2 regions of the Ensifer canadensis genome follow, and region 2 is predicted to be linked to the other one. Evidence: riboswitches for the same ligand, from Rfam matches in the RefSeq annotation. Region 2 holds a riboswitch; the other holds the start of a gene.
What was found. A riboswitch is a leader RNA that binds a small molecule or an ion and turns the genes downstream of it on or off. The one in region 2 is predicted to bind thiamine pyrophosphate.
Positions count from the first base shown of each region.

Region 1: linked by a shared signal. The riboswitch ahead of thiB (thiamine ABC transporter substrate binding subunit) and the one ahead of thiO (glycine oxidase ThiO) in region 2 are both predicted to bind thiamine pyrophosphate.

Region 1 covers NZ_CP083370.1:3,541,062-3,546,731, forward strand. Annotated here, with positions in the region: gene J3R84_RS17250 (ABC-F family ATP-binding cassette domain-containing protein) at 1-1,547, opposite strand, end outside; gene J3R84_RS17255 (thiamine diphosphokinase) at 1,551-2,201, opposite strand; partial or broken gene J3R84_RS17260 (GNAT family N-acetyltransferase) at 2,288-2,771, opposite strand; TPP riboswitch at 2,906-3,023, shown strand; gene thiB (thiamine ABC transporter substrate binding subunit) at 3,073-4,101, shown strand; gene thiP (thiamine/thiamine pyrophosphate ABC transporter permease ThiP) at 4,133-5,670, shown strand, end outside.
Region 2 covers NZ_CP083371.1:964,392-970,061, forward strand. Annotated here, with positions in the region: gene J3R84_RS24135 (hypothetical protein) at 44-445, opposite strand; gene J3R84_RS24140 (hypothetical protein) at 569-838, opposite strand; gene J3R84_RS24145 (thiamine phosphate synthase) at 1,054-1,671, opposite strand; gene J3R84_RS24150 (thiazole synthase) at 1,668-2,441, opposite strand; gene thiS (sulfur carrier protein ThiS) at 2,444-2,641, opposite strand; gene thiO (glycine oxidase ThiO) at 2,631-3,626, opposite strand; TPP riboswitch at 3,849-3,980, opposite strand; gene J3R84_RS24165 (hypothetical protein) at 4,194-4,697, shown strand; gene J3R84_RS24170 (hypothetical protein) at 4,933-5,202, opposite strand; gene J3R84_RS24175 (hypothetical protein) at 5,561-5,670, opposite strand, start outside.

The sequences.
Region 1 (5,670 bases), on a different replicon from region 2:
ACCTTGGCCTTTTCCGCCTTCTCCGTCTTGCGCCGCTCTTCGATCGCGCCCTTGCGCTGCGCCATCATGTCGGTGTAGCCGCCGGCATATTCGATCCAGCGGCCGTCAGGCGCTTCGGGATTGGCCGGCGCGATGGTCGAGCTCACGGTGCGGTCGAGGAAGTCGCGGTCGTGGCTGACGAGGATGACGGTTCCGGCAAAGCCGGCGACGACCTCCTGAAGCAAGTCCAGCGTCTCGATGTCGAGATCGTTGGTCGGCTCGTCGAGGATCAGCAGGTTGGTGGCGCGGGCGAGAATGCGTGCCAGCATCAGCCGGGCGCGCTCACCGCCCGACAGTTCGCGGATCGGGGTGCGCGCCTGCTCCGGCTGGAACAGGAAGTCCTTCATGTAGCCGGTGACATGGCGCTGCTCGCCGTTGACAATCAGGCTCTCGCCCCGGCCGTCGGTCAGGTAGTGGGCCAGCGTATCGTCGAGGTTGAGATCCTCGCGCTTCTGGTCGAGCGTCGCCATCTCAAGATTGGTGCCGAGTTTCACCGTGCCGGTATCCGGCTCGATCTGCCCGGTCAGCATCTTCAAAAGCGTCGTCTTGCCGGCACCGTTCGGGCCGACAAGGCCGATCCGGTCGCCACGGTGCACGCGAATGGAAAACGGCGCAACGATCGTCCGCTCGCCGTAAGCCTTGGTGATCTTCTCCGCCTCGATCACCAGCTTGCCCGATTCCTTGGCGTCGGAAGCCGCCGCCTGAACGGAGCCCTGCGGCCCCTTGTGGCCGCGATGGCGCGAGCGCATGTCCTGCAATTCGCCGAGACGACGCATGTTGCGCTTGCGCCGGGCGGTAACGCCGTAGCGCAGCCAATGCTCCTCGCGCTCGATCGCCTTGCCGAGCTTGTGCTGCTCCAGCTCTTCCGCCTCCAGCACCTCGTCGCGCCAGGCCTCGAAATGGCCGAAGCCGCGGTCGAGCCGGCGGGATTGGCCGCGATCGAGCCAGACCGTCGCGTTCGAGACCTTTTCGAGGAAGCGCCGGTCGTGCGAGATCAGCACCAGGGCCGAACGGCTGCGGGTCAGCTCGTCTTCGAGCCATTCGATCGTCGGCAGATCGAGATGGTTGGTCGGCTCGTCGAGCAGCAGGATATCCGGCTCCGGCGCCATCACCCGGGCAAGCGCTGCGCGGCGCGCCTCGCCGCCGGAAAGGCGTGCCGGGTCTTCTTCGCCGGTCAGACCCAGGTGCTGCAGTAGGTAAGCGACGCGATACGGGTCGTCGCTTGGGCCAAGGCCCGACTCGGCATAGGCCTGCACCGTGTCGTAGCCTTCGAAATCCGGTGCCTGGGGCAGGTAGCGAACGGTCGAGGACGGATGGCGGAAGACCTCGCCCGATTGCGCTTCGGCAAGACCGGCGGCGATCTTCATCAGCGTCGATTTGCCGGAACCGTTGCGCCCGACAAGGCAGATGCGATCCCCCGGCTCCACCTGCAGGTTGGCGCCGGCCAGAAGCGGCGTGCCACCGAAGGTCAGGAAGATATCGTCGAGTTTCAGAATGGGAGGCGCCAAGGCTCAGGCTCCGGAAAGGTCATAGGGGCGGGCGAGAACGATCGCCCGGCCGGTGTCGAGGGAAATGCGAAGGGGACCCTCCGCGACATTGGAAACGGTGCGCGAAGACCCGAACGGCAACGTGAAATCGGTGAGCGGATAACGCGCGTTGACGATCGTAAGCCCGATGAGATCGGTCAGTCCGAGGATCGAGAATAGGCTGCCCTTCGGCAGATCGATTTCGATCTCGCCTGCAAGCAGCGGATAGGCCTCCTCCTCACCCGAGGTCATGAACACCGGCAACCCACGTTCGGCCAGCGAAGCAGCCTGAAGCAGGTGCAGGAAGGCATGGTCGCTGCGTGATCCTCCGAGCGCGCCGGCAAAGATCAAGGCTTCGGCGCCACGCGACAGCGCCGCCTCGACAGCGATTTCGCCATCGGTCGCAGCCTTGGCGGCGGGATAGGGCTCGCGCGGGACATCGGCAAATTCCGCGAGCAGCGCCTCCTCGGTCGAATCGAAATCGCCCACCCAGACGTCGGGGGTCACGGATAGCACCCGCGCATGCCGCATGCCGCCATCGGCCGCAACGAAGCGGCTGCCTGCGAGCTGGCGCGCAAGGCGATCGGTCGGGGTCAGTGCACCGCCGAGCAGAATGGTGAAGGTGGATCGGGCCATGGCAAAGCCCATAGCGCAAAGGCACGGGCAAGGAAAAGCAAGAAAACCGAACAAGGGCGCGATCCGGCGATTTTGCGTCCTCGTTGTCAGTGATCTTCGGGCAAGGTATCGGGAAACAGCATCTCCGCATAGATCCCGGGGTTGGAATCGGGGATCTCGATGGCGCCGACCGTGCGTCGGTAGAATTCGGCCGGGCCGACGCCGCCGATGATGGCGTAACCGTAGCCTGCGTCACGCATCGCCGTCAGGCTCACGCGCAAGAGCGCCTCGCCGATCCCCGTCCGCGCATGGCCTCGTCGACGCCCGTCGGCCCGAAGAAACCGAGCGCTGTGACATCGTGGCAGGCAAAGCCGACGATCCGGTCCTCGAACACCGCGATGTGCATGCACGTCGGCGTCGATCTGAAGGCCACCTCCGCCTCGCCCGCCCAGCCGGAGCCAAATGTCTGCTCGATCCAGGGAACAACAAGCTTCGTTCGGGTGCCATTGCGCGGTGAATGCCGATACCGTCAGCAAGCGGTGATCTCGCTTGTGCCGGCAGTGCATAAAGGCGAACGAGCATGTCAGTCATCGCAGGCTCCTTCGGCGTCTGCAAACTCTGCCGACGATTTTACCCCATGCGCCGCGGCGCGAAAATGCGGGGCGGGCGCTTTTGCCGTCCTCAAACTTCGCTTGCCATCAAACCGGCTCGGCGGTAAATCTCTACCCGCTCTAACGGGGTGCCTTCCGACCGCATGGCGGCCGAAGGCTGAGAGGCGTTGAACGCCAACCCGCGGAACCTGATCCGGCTCATACCGGCGGAGGGATTAGACGCGATCGGATCGATACGCCCTTTTCCCATGCAACATCATTTTTAGGGAGAGGTGCCTGCCATGTCCAATTCATCGCAACTCAAGGTTCTTAGCCGGCTAGCGCTTGCCGCGACGGCAGGACTTGTCTTCGCGGCCAATGCCGTTGCTGCCGACAAGACGCTGACCGTCTACACCTATGAAAGCTTCATCACCGAATGGGGGCCGGGTGCCAAGGTCGCCGAAGCTTTCGAGAAGACCTGCGAATGCAAGGTCACCTATGTCGGCGTCGCCGATGGCGTCGAGCTTCTGACCCGCCTCAAGCTCGAAGGCGCGGCCTCCAAGGCCGACATCGTGCTCGGCCTCGATACAAACCTCGTCGCCGAGGCCAAGGCCACCGGCTTCTTCGCGCCGCACGGCATCGAGCCTGCCAACGTCAAGGTACCCGGCGACTTCACCGACGACACCTTCCTTCCCTATGACTACGGCCATTTCGCCGTCGTCTACGACACCCAGACCTTGAAGACGCCGCCGAAGAGCCTGAAGGAACTGGTCGAAGGCGACGCCTCTCAGAAGATCGTCATCGAGGATCCGCGCACCTCGACGCCGGGCCTCGGTCTGCTTCTCTGGGTCAAGGCCGTCTATGGCGACGAAGCCGGCGCCGCCTGGGCCAAGCTCAAGGACAGGGTACTGACCGTAACGCCGGGCTGGTCGGAAGCCTATGGCCTCTTCACCAAGGGCGAAGCGCCGATGGTGCTTTCCTACACCACGTCGCCCGCCTACCACATGGTGGCGGAAAACACCGACCGCTACCAGGCGGCCGAATTCTCGGAAGGTCACTACATCCAGATCGAAGTTGCCGGCATGACCAAGAGCGCCAAGGAGCCGGAGCTTGCCAAGCAGTTTCTCGCCTTCATGACCGGCCCGGAGTTCCAGTCGATCATTCCGACGACCAACTGGATGATGCCGGTCGCGGCGACCAAGGAGCCGCTGCCGGAGGCTTTTAGCAAGCTGGTCAATCCGGAGAAGACTTTCCTGCTGCCGTCGGAAGAGGTGGCGGCGAACCGCAAGGCCTGGATCGACGAATGGCTGGCCGCCATTAGCAAGAACTGAGGCGCATTTGTTCGCGCCTGCCGAAAATCGCATCACGATGACCGCCGGGACTTTAAGTCTCGGCGGTATCCTGCTGTTTGTCGGCCTGGCGATTGCAGCCCTTTTGCTCCAGAGCGGTGACTTCGGCAACAGCGTGCTGTTCGATGCCTATATCTGGCGGGTAACGCGCTTCACCTTGCTGCAGGCGAGCCTTTCGACGCTGCTTTCCGTTGTTCTTGCCATCCCGATCGCACGGGCGCTTGCGCGCCGGCCGAGCTTTCCCGGCCGCGTCTGGGTTCTGCGGGTGATGGCCCTGCCGCTCGGCCTGCCCGTGCTTGTCGGCGCGCTCGGGCTGATCGAGATCTGGGGCCGGCAGGGCGCGCTCAACACCGCCCTCGCCGGCCTCGGGCTGCAGCAGCCGATCAGCATCTACGGCCTTTTCGGCATCCTGCTCGCCCACGTCTTCTTCAACATGCCGCTTATCGCACGTCTCTTTCTCGCCGGGCTCGAGCGCATCCCTTCGGAATACTGGAGAACCGCCGCCAATCTCGGCATGCCGCCAGCCGCACTCTTCCGCTTTGTCGAGTGGCCGGTCCTTCGGGGATTGCTGCCAGGTGCTGCCGGCCTCGTCTTCATGCTCTGCGCCACCAGCTTCACGCTGGTGCTGACGCTCGGCGGCGGGCCTGCCGCCAGCACCATCGAGGTCGCGATCTACCAGGCGCTGCGCTTCGATTTCGACCCGCCGCGGGCGATCGCCCTGTCCGCCCTACAGATCGTCATGACCGGAGCCCTGCTCCTGGCTCTAACGCGTGTCGCGACCGAACCTGCACAAAGCGCAACCGCGGGCAAAATCTCCAGACGCTATGATGCAGGAACCGGCCTCTCCCGGACGTCCGACGCCGGCTGGATCCTGTTCTCGCTGCTCTTCATCGGCGCACCGCTGATCGCCGTCGTCGGTTCCGGCCTGCGTGCGGATCTGGTGAAGCTTGCCGGCGACCCGACCGTGCATCGTGCTCTCGTCACCAGCATTGTCATCGCCGTCCTCTCGGCATTCTTTTGCGTCACCATGGCCGCCGCGATGATCCGCGCCGCCGGCATCGTCGTGGCGCGTCGCCACGCCCCGACCTTGGCCAGGGCATTTGCGGGCACTGTCACCGCCAGCACGTCGCTGGTGCTACTGGTGCCGCCGGTCGTGCTCGGTGCGGGATGGTTTCTGCTCCTGCGCCCCTTCGGCGATGTCGCCCGTTTCGCCCCCGCCATCGTCGTCGCCATCAACGCATTGATGGCGCTGCCGTTCGTGCACCGGATCCTGGCACCGGCGATGGCAACACATGCCGCACGCACCGACCGACTGACAGCAAGCCTCGGCATCCGCGGCTTCCATCGCCTGCGATGGATCGACTTGCCGCCGCTCCGGAAACCGTTGCTGATGGCGTTCTCCTTCGCCATGGCGCTGTCGCTCGGCGACCTTGGTGCAGTGGCGCTGTTCGGTTCGCAGGACATGGTCACGCTTCCATGGCTGCTCTACAGCCGGATGGGCAGCTATCGCACCGCGGATGCAGCCGGTCTGGCGCTCTTCCTCGGCCTCAT
Region 2 (5,670 bases):
ATGATGGTCTCCGCGAACTGCGGGTTCATCTGGCGAGCGACTTTTAGAGCCTTCTCGCATTTGTCTCCGAAGGGCGTAAGGGCTCATTGAGATACTCGACACCGTGATCCCTCACGACGCAGGCGATGTCGAACATGTCGCGGGGCTGCATCGTGGCCCTGCGGTAAAATATTTTCTTTGCGATGATTTCGCCAGGGGTCTCAAGCAGGACGTCGCGACCGCGCACCTCCGCTTTCACCGTCGGGTGGTCAGTGAGGCTGGGCGCGCAGATAAAGTCGATTTCGCCAACATTCTCGAAGACGATCTTCAATGTTCTTGATCCATCGGACTGATAGCCGTCAGGGTTGATGTCGAGCGCGTAGCCCTGTGTCTTCGGGTTCAGAAGCTGCGGATCATCGATGAAGATGTCGACATCAAAGCTCTCGCGATGATCGATCTGGAGCATCAGGGCGGTACCGCCTCCAAAAGTGCAATTGTCGATCAATGTGAGTTGGGAGCTTGCCTGATCGATAATGCGGCCAGCGTGGTCAAACAGGTCCCCCCATCTGCTGGCTGGGTGTTCGACCAACTATGCCGCCCGCGCCAAAGGAAGCGGGTAACCGGCGAGTGCCGAGAACTTACGTGCTAAGTCGGAAGCGATCGCCGGATCAACGTGCATTTCGCCAAGAAACGAGATCTGAAGGTTCTCGTCTACCTCGGAAAAAAAGGAGAACGCCGACGCATCGAAATTGACTGCGCTGGCAGGATCGGAAATCTTGGATGCCAATTGCTCAGCCGAAAGCTTCGTCCCATAAGGGGCATTGACAGTCGACAAAACCTTTACTGCAACAATAGACATCTTCCTCGACCACAGCACCTTCAGGTTTCTATATACCTTGACGATGCTTGCGAAACAAGGATCGTCGGTGACTACGCCGTCACACGTTAGCCTCGCGGCACTCTTCTAGGCATCTATATTCGGTCGATTTTCCGTTGTGGCGGCTTTTCTGAGGGTGAGGCTCATCTGGGGACGGTGCTCGGCCGTGGTCGCCGGCTGGGAAACGAAGATCTCGTTCACGCTGGCGCAATGCGCCATCGTGAGGTTGCAGCGATCCATCGCCTAGTTCTGTCCTCGGGATCCTGGCTACGTGTAATGTCGGTCACGACCGCGGCACAATCCGCGCCATGGGTGAGGACGCCATCAATGCGTTCAAGGTTCAGTCCACCGATCGCAACCAGTGGGGTCGGTCCGATTTTCTTCTTCCATGTGGCGAGGCGAGCAAGTCCCTGCGGCTCCCACTTCATCTTTTTGAGAACGGTCGGATAGACCGGACCCAACGCGACATAGTCGGGCGCGACTGACAGCGCCATATCGAGTTCGGCCTCGTCATGTGTGCTGACGCCGAGCTTAAGGCCGGCCCCACGGATCGCGGCCACGTCAGCTTGCGCCAGATCTTCCTGGCCGAGATGAACGAAATCGCAGCCTTCGTCGATCGCCATGCGCCAATGGTCGTTGACAACAAGTTGGCAACCGTGTCTCTCGCATATGGTTCTGGCGATGCGGATATCGCTACGGACTTCGCTATCGGGTCTTTCCTTGATGCGAAGCTGGACCAGCCTCACTCCAATTGGAACGAGGCGTTCGACCCAATTCGCGCTGTCGACAATGAGGTAGAAGGGATCGAGCTTCATGAGAAGACCGCCTTTCCGATGACCGGGGTGGAGGGGACTGCCATGTCTCTCGGTTCGAGCATGCCGGCTTCAAAAGCCAGCCGACCGGCCTCGATCGCCTTGGCAAAACCCGATGCCATCAAGGCCGGATTTCCGGCACCGGCCACCGCCGTATTCAGGAGCACGGCATCGAAACCGAGCTCCATCACCGTCGTTGCATGCGAAGGGCGGCCGATGCCCGCATCGACAATCAGAGGCACGTCCGGGAAGTGTGCGCGCATCGACCTCAAGGCGGACAGGTTTTGTGGCCCCATGGCACTGCCGATCGGAGCACACCAGGGCATCAACACGCGGCAGCCAGCCTCCAGCAGGCGCTCGGCAACGACCAGATCGTCGGTCGTATAGGGAAAGATCTCGAAGCCTTCGTTTGAAAGGATCTGTGCGGCTTCGACCAGCGCGAACACATCCGGCTGCAATGTGTCGTGATTGCCGATCACTTCGAGCTTGATCCAGTTCGTCTCGAAAACCTCGCGCGCCATCTTAGCAGTGAGCACCGCCTCCTTGGTGGTGTGGCAGCCGGCGGTGTTCGGCAGTATTTTCGTCCCGAGCTCGCGGATCAGTTCGAAAAACGCACCTCCGGCTTTGCCGCCGGCCGTCTCTCTCCTCAACGAGACCGTGATGATTTGTGTCCCTGAAGCCCGCACTGCGTCCGAAAGCACGGCTGGAGATGGATAGCCCGCTGTGCCCAGGAGCAGTCGGGAGGTGATTTCCGTGTCGTAGACTTGCAGCATGGTCAGCCACCTTTCATCGGCGAGAGAATTTCGATGCGATCATGATCGCGTAAGCGCCATCGATCGCGGTCGGCCGCGTGAACGAGTTCGCCGTTGACAGCGGTCGCCAGCCAGCTTCCTTCGTAGTCGAGTGCAGCCATCAGTTCGGCGAGCGTCGAGCAGGCGACCTCGTGCTCTTCGCCATTGACGTTAAGGTTCATCATAGAACTCCGATCTGTGGTCCGGGTTGAGCAGAAGTTCGGCAACGTCGTGCGCAAGAGCCGGCGAGAGCAGGAAACCATGCCGATACATACCGTTCACGGAATAGATCGAACCGCTTTTCGTGATCCTTGGCAGATTGTCGGGGTAGGCGGGGCGAATGCCAGTTCCGGTTTCGGTGATCTGCGCTTCGCCGAAGGCCGGGTGCAGGGCGTAGGCTGCGTTTAAGAGCTCCATCAGCGACCGTGCAGTGATAGGACCGGACAATTCGCTCTCTATCATTGTTGCCCCGACCATGAAGACGCCCTGGCGGCGTGGAACGACATAGACGGGGTGTCGAGGATGCAGGAAGCGCACTGGACGCGACAGTTGAATGTCGCCGGTGCGCAGATAGAGCATCTCGCCACGCACGCCCCGCAGTGCCGCGTCATCCGGGAGCCTGGCAGGGCCTGTGCAGTCAATATGCGAATCGACACGGCGATCGACGGTGGCATCGGTCGCCTGGCCGAAATGAAAACGCACCCCCATGGCGATTAATGTGTCATGGAGTGAAGACAGCGCCTCTCTCGGATCGAGATGCGCTTCCCTCGGGAAGTAGAGTGCACGAGAGAAACGGCCGGCGAGATCTGGTTCCAGTTCGGCTATCTGGTCTGCATCAAGCCGTCTGTGCCCTTTGGTTCGCGCCGCGAAGCGATCGAGCTCGCGTGTATCGCGCGCGGCGGCGACGACAAGTGTCCCCTCTTGCACGACCTCATCGGGCAGCGCCGTCTTCCACCACTCGATGGCTGTCGCGCCGACGCGTTCGACTTTCTCGTCGGCACTTTCGCGCTCACACCAGGGCGCCAGCATGCCGCCGGCAAACCAGGATGCGCCGGCGCCAATCCGTTTTGAACGTTCGAAGACGTAGACCTCAATGCCGCGTCGCGCCAGTTCGTATGCGGTGACAAGGCCGACGACACCTGCTCCGTTGATCAGCACCCGCCTCATTTGGCAGCCGTTCGAGCTGTTACCTGGCCGGAGCTGTAGGGCCATTCATCCATGCGCCGCACCGCTAACGGGCGTCGATGTTGCCGTCTATGTCCGCGGTTTGGCTCGTGTACGACATCTGAAAAAACCATTGGTCGGCTCCAACCTTGACGTTTGGAGACCCAGATCTTGGCGCTGGAAAGATAGAGACACGTCCACGCGATCGCAAAGGAGCTGTCGCAACTGCCGTCGTTCCCACCGTCCCTACGCCAGCATGAACTGGATCAGGTTCAACGGGTCATTGCGCTGCGGTCGAAGGAGCCGATCCGCCCAGCAATATCTCAGCCCCTTGTCGGGACTCCCCTGGTGAATGAACCGAGTTGAACGGCCAATGCCGTGCTTTGTCAAGCGTTGTTAGTTCATTCCCAACGGGGCTAGAAAGTCATCCGCATGCCTTAGAGCACATCTCAACGCGTATCGCGCTGAGAGGAGCAACATGAGCCGGCGCATCAATGCGGCGGGCCTCGCACTCGTTTAGCGGCGGGAAGGCATCAAGGAGCATGCGTTTAGTAGAAAAGGCGCTGCAGCGTGAGTTTTGCTCTCAGGCAAGTGGAGGCATCGTCTGCCACACTACAATCAATGTCTCGAATGTTCTCAAGCGATTCCTTTCTCGCTTCTTCATTGATGTCGCTCAGAGACCTTTCATGGTTGGTGCCGTCCCTGGAAGTGACAGTACACACATTTCCCAAGCACACCGTCGTGTCCGCCTGCGCGGGCGCGCCCGAGGCGATGAGAGCCACGGCGATCAACGTGCTCATGCAGTTCGACCATTTCTCCTCGGTAGGGCGCCGTCCTGCATCCATGAGAGTCCCCCGTTTTGAGTGGTTCACGGTGCAAGCCCGGTCGGAAAATGGCCAGCACCCAGTAAAAAGGAAATCCGAATGGCGCCATATCTGTGCAGAAAATTCGCTCGGCCGCGAAAGGGCGGTCAATGCAAGCAACTTCACCTCCGTCATGGTCGCGCTCGATCGCTATGGCGACATGTTTGGTCTCGATAAGTCACGCCGCCTGCTGCTCGCAGCTGGGACATGAACGTGCCGATTCGATCGCGAGGTCTGGGGACCGACGCCGGCGCTGAATTAACGAGCACATGCATATCAGATCGGGCCTCGGATCCGGAATATTTTCAGCTGTCTCTGGGGCATCTCGATGACGGCGTGGCCGTTGCGCGGCCACGCCGACCGGAGTATGCTTGGCGTAGTGTGATCCCAGTCGAGGGCCGAGAGTGGGGCAGCGCGTCACTCTGCGGTGTTGAGCAACACATCGCCTAGTGCAGCATACTGGTCGGTTGCTGTTCGCTCTGAATTCGACGTGTTGGGCTCGCCCGCCTACAGAACCAGCGACCGCACTCTGTTAACGCCAACTCATCCGTATTGCCGAACCTAAATTCATCCATCAGGAATTTTGCGAGGCGGCCAGCGCGGATGTCTTGGCGCGGGATCCTCGTTTCGAAGCAAATGCGATCGAATATCCTTTGAAGTGTATCGAGCTGTTCGGGTGCGAGTTCAAAACCTGACTGGTCAAAGTGAATAGCCATTTAGACCTCCCTTCTTGAGCTACCGCCTTCACCGAAGAGAGAAAGATAGCGAAATCTTTAATTGGCTCCAAGTGAGCAAAAGTTGAGATTTGCGTGCGTCGAACTGCTGCTGGTAGCGGGGAATCCGGCTCAGAGCCCACAGAGAAGCGGCGCTTATAAAAGGCGCCGCGGGGACGACAGCGGAAACGAGACGACTCCTTAGCCGCTCCTTTCCTTAAATGCGAATTGTTCTCGCCAATCATCAGATTTAGTTCGATATTTAGTCGTTGCTGAGATTGCTAGCGGTCTTCCCGCAGAGCCCTAAAAGAAGGCCGCTCTTTTCCAGTTGTCCCGCCGGGTCAGGCAGCCACCCTCCCAATTAACCAGCTATTTGTTTGAGCGCATCGTGGTCGTGGATGCCGCTTTGAAAAAGGCTGATCAGGTGCGCCGCGAGCGTAACGGCTTCATCGCTATCAAAGGCGAGGTGCC